Regions from separate parts of the Peribacillus sp. ACCC06369 genome, predicted to be linked through region 2. Evidence: a T-box and tRNA genes for the amino acid it is inferred to sense, from the RefSeq annotation. Region 2 holds a T-box; the other holds one or more tRNA genes.
What was found. A T-box is a leader RNA that pairs with one kind of tRNA and senses whether it is charged. The one in region 2 lies ahead of pheS (phenylalanine--tRNA ligase subunit alpha), so its partner is inferred to be a tRNA-Phe.
Positions count from the first base shown of each region.

Region 1: it encodes a tRNA-Phe, which carries the amino acid that the T-box ahead of pheS (phenylalanine--tRNA ligase subunit alpha) is inferred to sense. The anticodon was not compared.

Region 1 is NZ_JAUCEN010000002.1:4,819,548-4,822,918, reverse strand. Features, by position in the region: rRNA gene QUF78_RS24530 (23S ribosomal RNA) at 1-428, shown strand, start outside; rRNA gene rrf (5S ribosomal RNA) at 548-663, shown strand; tRNA gene QUF78_RS24520 (tRNA-Val) at 675-750, shown strand; tRNA gene QUF78_RS24515 (tRNA-Thr) at 761-836, shown strand; tRNA gene QUF78_RS24510 (tRNA-Lys) at 859-934, shown strand; tRNA gene QUF78_RS24505 (tRNA-Leu) at 943-1,024, shown strand; tRNA gene QUF78_RS24500 (tRNA-Gly) at 1,033-1,107, shown strand; tRNA gene QUF78_RS24495 (tRNA-Leu) at 1,120-1,208, shown strand; tRNA gene QUF78_RS24490 (tRNA-Arg) at 1,218-1,294, shown strand; tRNA gene QUF78_RS24485 (tRNA-Pro) at 1,305-1,381, shown strand; tRNA gene QUF78_RS24480 (tRNA-Ala) at 1,399-1,474, shown strand; tRNA gene QUF78_RS24475 (tRNA-Met) at 1,503-1,579, shown strand; tRNA gene QUF78_RS24470 (tRNA-Ile) at 1,590-1,666, shown strand; tRNA gene QUF78_RS24465 (tRNA-Ser) at 1,687-1,779, shown strand; tRNA gene QUF78_RS24460 (tRNA-Met) at 1,881-1,954, shown strand; tRNA gene QUF78_RS24455 (tRNA-Asp) at 1,961-2,036, shown strand; tRNA gene QUF78_RS24450 (tRNA-Phe) at 2,060-2,135, shown strand; tRNA gene QUF78_RS24445 (tRNA-His) at 2,152-2,227, shown strand; tRNA gene QUF78_RS24440 (tRNA-Gly) at 2,232-2,305, shown strand; tRNA gene QUF78_RS24435 (tRNA-Ile) at 2,311-2,387, shown strand; tRNA gene QUF78_RS24430 (tRNA-Asn) at 2,400-2,474, shown strand; tRNA gene QUF78_RS24425 (tRNA-Ser) at 2,476-2,566, shown strand; tRNA gene QUF78_RS24420 (tRNA-Glu) at 2,570-2,641, shown strand; gene QUF78_RS24415 (TraR/DksA C4-type zinc finger protein) at 2,683-3,371, opposite strand, start outside.
Region 2 is NZ_JAUCEN010000002.1:3,867,430-3,870,800, reverse strand. Features, by position in the region: gene QUF78_RS19660 (general stress protein) at 1-85, shown strand, start outside; gene sspI (small acid-soluble spore protein SspI) at 119-328, opposite strand; gene QUF78_RS19650 (TrmH family RNA methyltransferase) at 451-1,209, shown strand; T-box leader at 1,253-1,494, shown strand; gene pheS (phenylalanine--tRNA ligase subunit alpha) at 1,553-2,593, shown strand; gene pheT (phenylalanine--tRNA ligase subunit beta) at 2,622-3,371, shown strand, end outside.

The DNA of each region.
Region 1 (3,371 bases), 950 kb from region 2:
GTCCACATCGACGGGGAGGTTTGGCACCTCGATGTCGGCTCATCGCATCCTGGGGCTGTAGTCGGTCCCAAGGGTTGGGCTGTTCGCCCATTAAAGCGGTACGCGAGCTGGGTTCAGAACGTCGTGAGACAGTTCGGTCCCTATCCGTCGCGGGCGCAGGAAATTTGAGAGGAGCTGTCCTTAGTACGAGAGGACCGGGATGGACGCACCGCTGGTGTACCAGTTGTCTTGCCAAAGGCATAGCTGGGTAGCTACGTGCGGACGGGATAAGTGCTGAAAGCATCTAAGCATGAAGCCCCCCTCAAGATGAGATTTCCCATGGCGCAAGCTAGTAAGATCCCTGAAAGATGATCAGGTTGATAGGTCAGAGGTGGAAGCGTGGCGACATGTGGAGCTGACTGATACTAATAGATCGAGGACTTAACCAACGCTTTTTAAAAAATGAAATACCTTCTTATTATCTAGTTTTGAAGGAATGAAAATTTCTTCTTGCATTTTTTCGAAAAGACGTTATAATAATATATGTCTTGAAAAAATGTTAACAATGTTTGGTGACGATAGCGAAGAGGTCACACCCGTTCCCATTCCGAACACGGCAGTTAAGCTCTTCAGCGCCGATGGTAGTTGGGGGTTTCCCCCTGTGAGAGTAGGACGTCGCCAAGCAGGTTTTATATGGAGGATTAGCTCAGCTGGGAGAGCATCTGCCTTACAAGCAGAGGGTCGGCGGTTCGATCCCGTCATCCTCCACCATTTTACACCTGCCGGTGTAGCTCAACTGGTAGAGCAACTGACTTGTAATCAGTAGGTTGGGGGTTCAAGTCCTCTTGCCGGCACCATTTTTTGAAATAGTACAAGCACGAGCCATTAGCTCAGTTGGTAGAGCATCTGACTTTTAATCAGAGGGTCGAAGGTTCGAATCCTTCATGGCTCACCATTTTATATGCGGGTGTGGCGGAATTGGCAGACGCACCAGACTTAGGATCTGGCGCCGCAAGGCGTGGGGGTTCAAGTCCCTTCACCCGCATCTTTCATGCGGAAGTAGTTCAGTGGTAGAATACAACCTTGCCAAGGTTGGGGTCGCGGGTTCGAATCCCGTCTTCCGCTCCACTTTTCGTATGTGCCGGGGTGGCGGAACTGGCAGACGCACAGGACTTAAAATCCTGCGGTAGGTGACTACCGTACCGGTTCGATTCCGGTCCTCGGCACCATCTTAATATGCGCCCGTAGCTCAATTGGATAGAGCATCTGACTACGAATCAGAAGGTTGTAGGTTCGACTCCCGCCGGGCGCACCATGTTTTATTGCGGGAAGTAGCTCAGCTTGGTAGAGCACTTGGTTTGGGACCAAGGGGTCGCAGGTTCGAATCCTGTCTTCCCGACCACGTGATTTTTAATGAATGGGGCCTTAGCTCAGCTGGGAGAGCGCCTGCCTTGCACGCAGGAGGTCAGCGGTTCGATCCCGCTAGGCTCCACCATTTTTCAATCAGATACTTATATTATATTGGCGGTGTAGCTCAGCTGGCTAGAGCGTACGGTTCATACCCGTGAGGTCGGGGGTTCGATCCCCTCCGCCGCTACCAATAAATATAAGGACCTTTAGCTCAGCTGGTTAGAGCAGACGGCTCATAACCGTCCGGTCGTAGGTTCGAGTCCTACAAGGTCCACCATATGCATTTTTTAAAGCCGTGGAGGTATACCCAAGTTCGGCTGAAGGGATCGGTCTTGAAAACCGACAGGGGAGTCAAATCCCGCGGGGGTTCGAATCCCTCTACCTCCTCCATTTTTTAAAAAGCAGCAAGTTGTTTTGAAACAACCTTACATAGAGGAAGCGAAAAAACAATATACACGAAAACTTGATGCAAATCGTTTCATTAATACCGTCGCGGGGTGGAGCAGTCCGGTAGCTCGTCGGGCTCATAACCCGAAGGTCGCAGGTTCAAATCCTGTCCCCGCAATTATTAGGTCCCGTGGTGTAGCGGTTAACATGCCTGCCTGTCACGCAGGAGATCGCGGGTTCGATTCCCGTCGGGACCGCCATTTTTTAAATTTAATACAAATGTGGCTCAGTAGCTCAGTCGGTAGAGCAAAGGACTGAAAATCCTTGTGTCGGCGGTTCGATTCCGTCCTGAGCCACCATATCTTTCATATTACGGCGGTTGTGGCGAAGTGGTTAACGCACCTGATTGTGGTTCAGGCATTCGTGGGTTCGATTCCCATCAGTCGCCCCATTTCGCGGGTGTAGTTTAGTGGTAAAACCTCAGCCTTCCAAGCTGATGATGAGGGTTCGATTCCCTTCACCCGCTCCAAATATGGGCCTATAGCTCAGCTGGTTAGAGCGCACGCCTGATAAGCGTGAGGTCGATGGTTCGAGTCCATTTAGGCCCACCATATTTATATTGTTCCGCAGTAGCTCAGTGGTAGAGCATTCGGCTGTTAACCGAACGGTCGTAGGTTCGAGTCCTACCTGCGGAGCCATGGGGAAGTACTCAAGAGGCTGAAGAGGCGCCCCTGCTAAGGGTGTAGGTCGCGCGAGCGGCGCGAGGGTTCAAATCCCTCCTTCTCCGCCATTTGGCCCGTTGGTCAAGCGGTTAAGACACCGCCCTTTCACGGCGGTAACACGGGTTCGAATCCCGTACGGGTCATAACAAAAAAGGAAGCATACATCCATGTATGCTTCTTTTTTTCATTTCTTTTCATTGATATAAGTATCTTTTTGTTTATAAGGAATGTCTCCAAGCTGGGAATCGATATTTTCTTCATCTAATGTATCTTCATATTCCTTTTGCTTTTTGTTCGGTATATCCACCCTATTTTTTCCTTCGATATCATTTGCTGCAAATCCTTCATAGTCTTCTGGAAATCCATCCGTTTCATCTTCGGTTTTATAAAGATCATTATAATTGTCATGATCGCCGGTGTAATCAGATGGCGTTTCGGATGTACCGAATTTGGCGACTTCACCAAAGCTATCCTCTTTATCCACTATTTCATTTCCATGACGATTTTCAAAATGATCACCCTTGGATGGAATCAATATATCCTCTTCCACTGGTCGGTCTTGTGCAGTAGGCCGTTCTGGGGCATGCTCGACACAGTAAAGAGTGCTTGGGATCGCTTCAAGCCTATCGATGGGTATTTCTATATTGCAGGTTTTACAATGGCCATACGTACCCTCTTCTATGGCATACAATGCATCTTCGATTTTCTCCATTTCAGATTGTGCATGCTCATCCAGTGCTTGGTTCCGTTCCATCTCGAATAATTCTGTTCCTAGGTCAGCAGGATGATTATCATAGGATGATAATTCCCCTACGGATTCAGTCTGGCTTTTATCCAGAACGGATTGTTCATCATTTTGAATCCTGTTTCCAA
Region 2 (3,371 bases):
GAAATTCATTCTTCTTATCGATGAAGAAGTCTCTATCGAAGAATTGAAGGCTGGCGCCGGTAAAGTGGTACCAATGAAGAAGTAAGCTAATCAAAAAAATAACAGCCTTTGAGGGCTGTTATTTTTTTAATCCTTCTTCGAGGGCAGTGATCATTTCCTGTTTTTCCTGTTCAGATGAATTTTGCCAGATGACCTCGAATAATACTCCCAATCCAGGAAGCATTTTTTCCTCGCCATTCTGTATGGCATCGACAATCGTGTCTTCCAGCTGCTCTTGCGAATTTCCAGATACATTTTGGATGATCGCATTACGTAGGTTTAAATTCACAATTATTCCTCCTCTAACACATAATGACTGACATTAATAGCATTTCACAAACTCGCATGCAATATGTATGTGAATTGCGTTATAATAGGAAAATCAGTGTTAAGTTAAAGGAGCGTTTACCCTTGAAATATATCGAATCGGTAAAAAACTCGCAAGTGAAGCAATGGAAAAAGCTATTGACGAAAAAAGAACGAGATAAAACAGGCAAATATTTAGTCGAGGGTTTTCACCTAGTTGAAGAAGCCTTAAAAGAAGATATCGTCATGGAAGTGATCGTCAATGAAGAAACTGAAATGCCAGCCCATTTTAAGCTGGAAGGCACAGAAGTCATCTATGTAAAAAATGATATTATGAAGGCGATATGCGATACCGAAGCCCCACAGGGAATTGCAGCTGTTTGTGAACAGAAATCAACGAGCATGACGTCCATTAATCCGGATAAACTATTGTTGATCGATGCTGTCCAGGATCCGGGGAATATTGGAACGATGATCAGGACAGCGGATGCAGCTGGAATCGATGCGGTCATTCTTGGCGAAGGGTGTGCCGACTTGTATAATCCCAAAGTGGTACGTTCGACACAAGGGAGCCTATTCCATATGCCTGTCATTAAAGGGAACCTTTCCGAAATCATCGATGAGCTGAAGCAAATCGGCACACCGGTCTATGGCACTGCATTGGAAGGCGCATCTCCATTTGAAGAAGTGGAAAAGTCTTCCCGATTTGCCCTGCTGGTCGGCAATGAAGGCCAAGGAGTATCGAAGGAATTACTGGAGAAAACGACTAAAAACCTTTATATTCCCATCTACGGAAAAAGCGAATCTCTGAATGTGGGGATCGCTGCCGGGATTTTAATGTACCATTTACGAAAATCGATTTGAAACGGCCGTGGAATTATAATATAATAAAACTGAATTTTATATTGAAACAACGATGACAAAGAGTAGTAACTTAAGTTATCCATATCCAGGGAAAAAATGCCTTGACTGAAAGCATTTTTATGGCACTGCTTAAGGGAATTCACCTTTCGAGTTGGCATTGGGAAGACAAAATGTCCGAAAAATGTTCCGGTGAAGAGCCGTTATTTTTAATGAAGTGAGTGCAGAAGTTTATTTGTTCATGCACTAATAAGGGTGGTACCGCGATACATAAACCTCGTCCCTTTAGGGATTGGGGTTTTTTTGTGTTCATTTTTACAAAAGGAAAATAAAGGAGGAAGACATGATGCAGGAACGTTTACTAGAACTGCAGGAAGAAGCGTTGCAAAAAGTTGCCGCCGCTTCCGAATTAAAGGAACTGAATGAAGTACGTGTCGCTTATTTAGGGAAAAAAGGACCAATCACTGAGGTATTGCGCGGCATGGGTAAATTATCTGCCGAAGAACGTCCGAAAATCGGGGCACTAGCCAATGATGTTCGGGAAGCGATCGCAACAAAGATCGAGGAGAAACAAAAAGCACTTGAAACTGCGGCAGTCAATGCTAAGCTAGCAACTGAAACGATTGACGTCACACTTCCAGGACGTCCGGTTAACAAGGGGAATCTTCACCCATTAACACGTGTCGTGGAGGAAATCGAAGACTTATTCATCGGTATGGGTTATACGGTTGCAGAAGGTCCCGAAGTTGAAAGCGACTACTACAACTTCGAGGCACTTAACTTGCCAAAAAGCCATCCGGCACGTGATATGCAGGACTCCTTCTACATCACGGATGAAATCCTGATGCGTACGCACACTTCACCGGTTCAAGCAAGAACCATGGAAAAACATAAAGGTCAAGGTCCTGTTAAAATCATCTGCCCGGGTAAAGTATATCGCCGTGATAACGATGATGCGACACACTCCCATCAATTCCAACAAATTGAGGGCTTGGTCATCGATGAGAACATCAGCATGAGCGACCTGAAAGGAACGCTTGACGTATTTGCGAAAAAAGTATTCGGGCAAGACCGTGAAATCCGTCTTCGTCCAAGTTTCTTCCCATTTACGGAGCCTTCCGTCGAAGTGGATATTTCTTGTAAAATCTGCGGTGGTAAAGGCTGTAGCGTATGTAAACAAACAGGCTGGATCGAAGTGCTTGGCGGCGGGATCGTTCATCCGAACGTCCTTGAAATGGCTGGCTTCGATTCCAAGAAATACTCTGGATTCGCATTTGGAATTGGCGTGGAACGGATTGCCATGTTGAAATACGGTGTGGACGATATTCGTCATTTCTATACGAATGATGTTCGATTCTTAAAACAATTCAACCATCACGAAGCATAAATTTTTATTTTAAAAAGGAGGACCTACCATGTTTGTGTCATATAAATGGTTACAAGATTATGTTGACCTTTCAGGCATCAATGCGACGGAGCTAGCAGACAAAATCACGAAAAGCGGCATTGAGGTTGAAGGGGTAGAAAAGAAAAGTGAAGGGCTTAAGGGAGTCGTCATCGGGCATGTCATTGAACGTGAACAGCATCCAAATGCGGATAAATTGAATAAATGCCAAGTTGATATCGGGGCCGAAAATCCCGTTCAAATCATCTGTGGGGCACCGAATGTCGATAAAGGCCAAAAAGTTGCAGTCGCTACTGTTGGCGCAGTCCTTCCAGGTAATTTCAAAATCAAGAAAGCGAAACTTCGCGGAGAAGAATCGCACGGGATGATTTGCTCGCTTCAAGAATTGGGCTTCGAGTCCAAGCTCGTGTCCAAGGATTATGCTACAGGCATCTTCGTTTTCCCTAATGATGTGGAAGTGGGGAATGATGCATTGGAGGAACTCGGATTAAGTGATGAAGTGCTTGTACTTGGACTGACTCCAAACCGTTCTGATGCATTAAGCATGCTTGGTGTTGCATACGAAGTGGGTGCCATTCTAGGCCGGGAAGTGAAATGGCCGGTTGTCGAGAAAGAAGAGGCAGCTGAAAAAGCTTCTGATTATATCAGTGTCAAAGTGGAAGCGAAAGAAGATAACCCGATATACATTGCAAAAATCATTAAAGATGTTAAAGTCGGACCCTCACCACTTTGGATGCAGACTCGGCTAATGTCTGCAGGT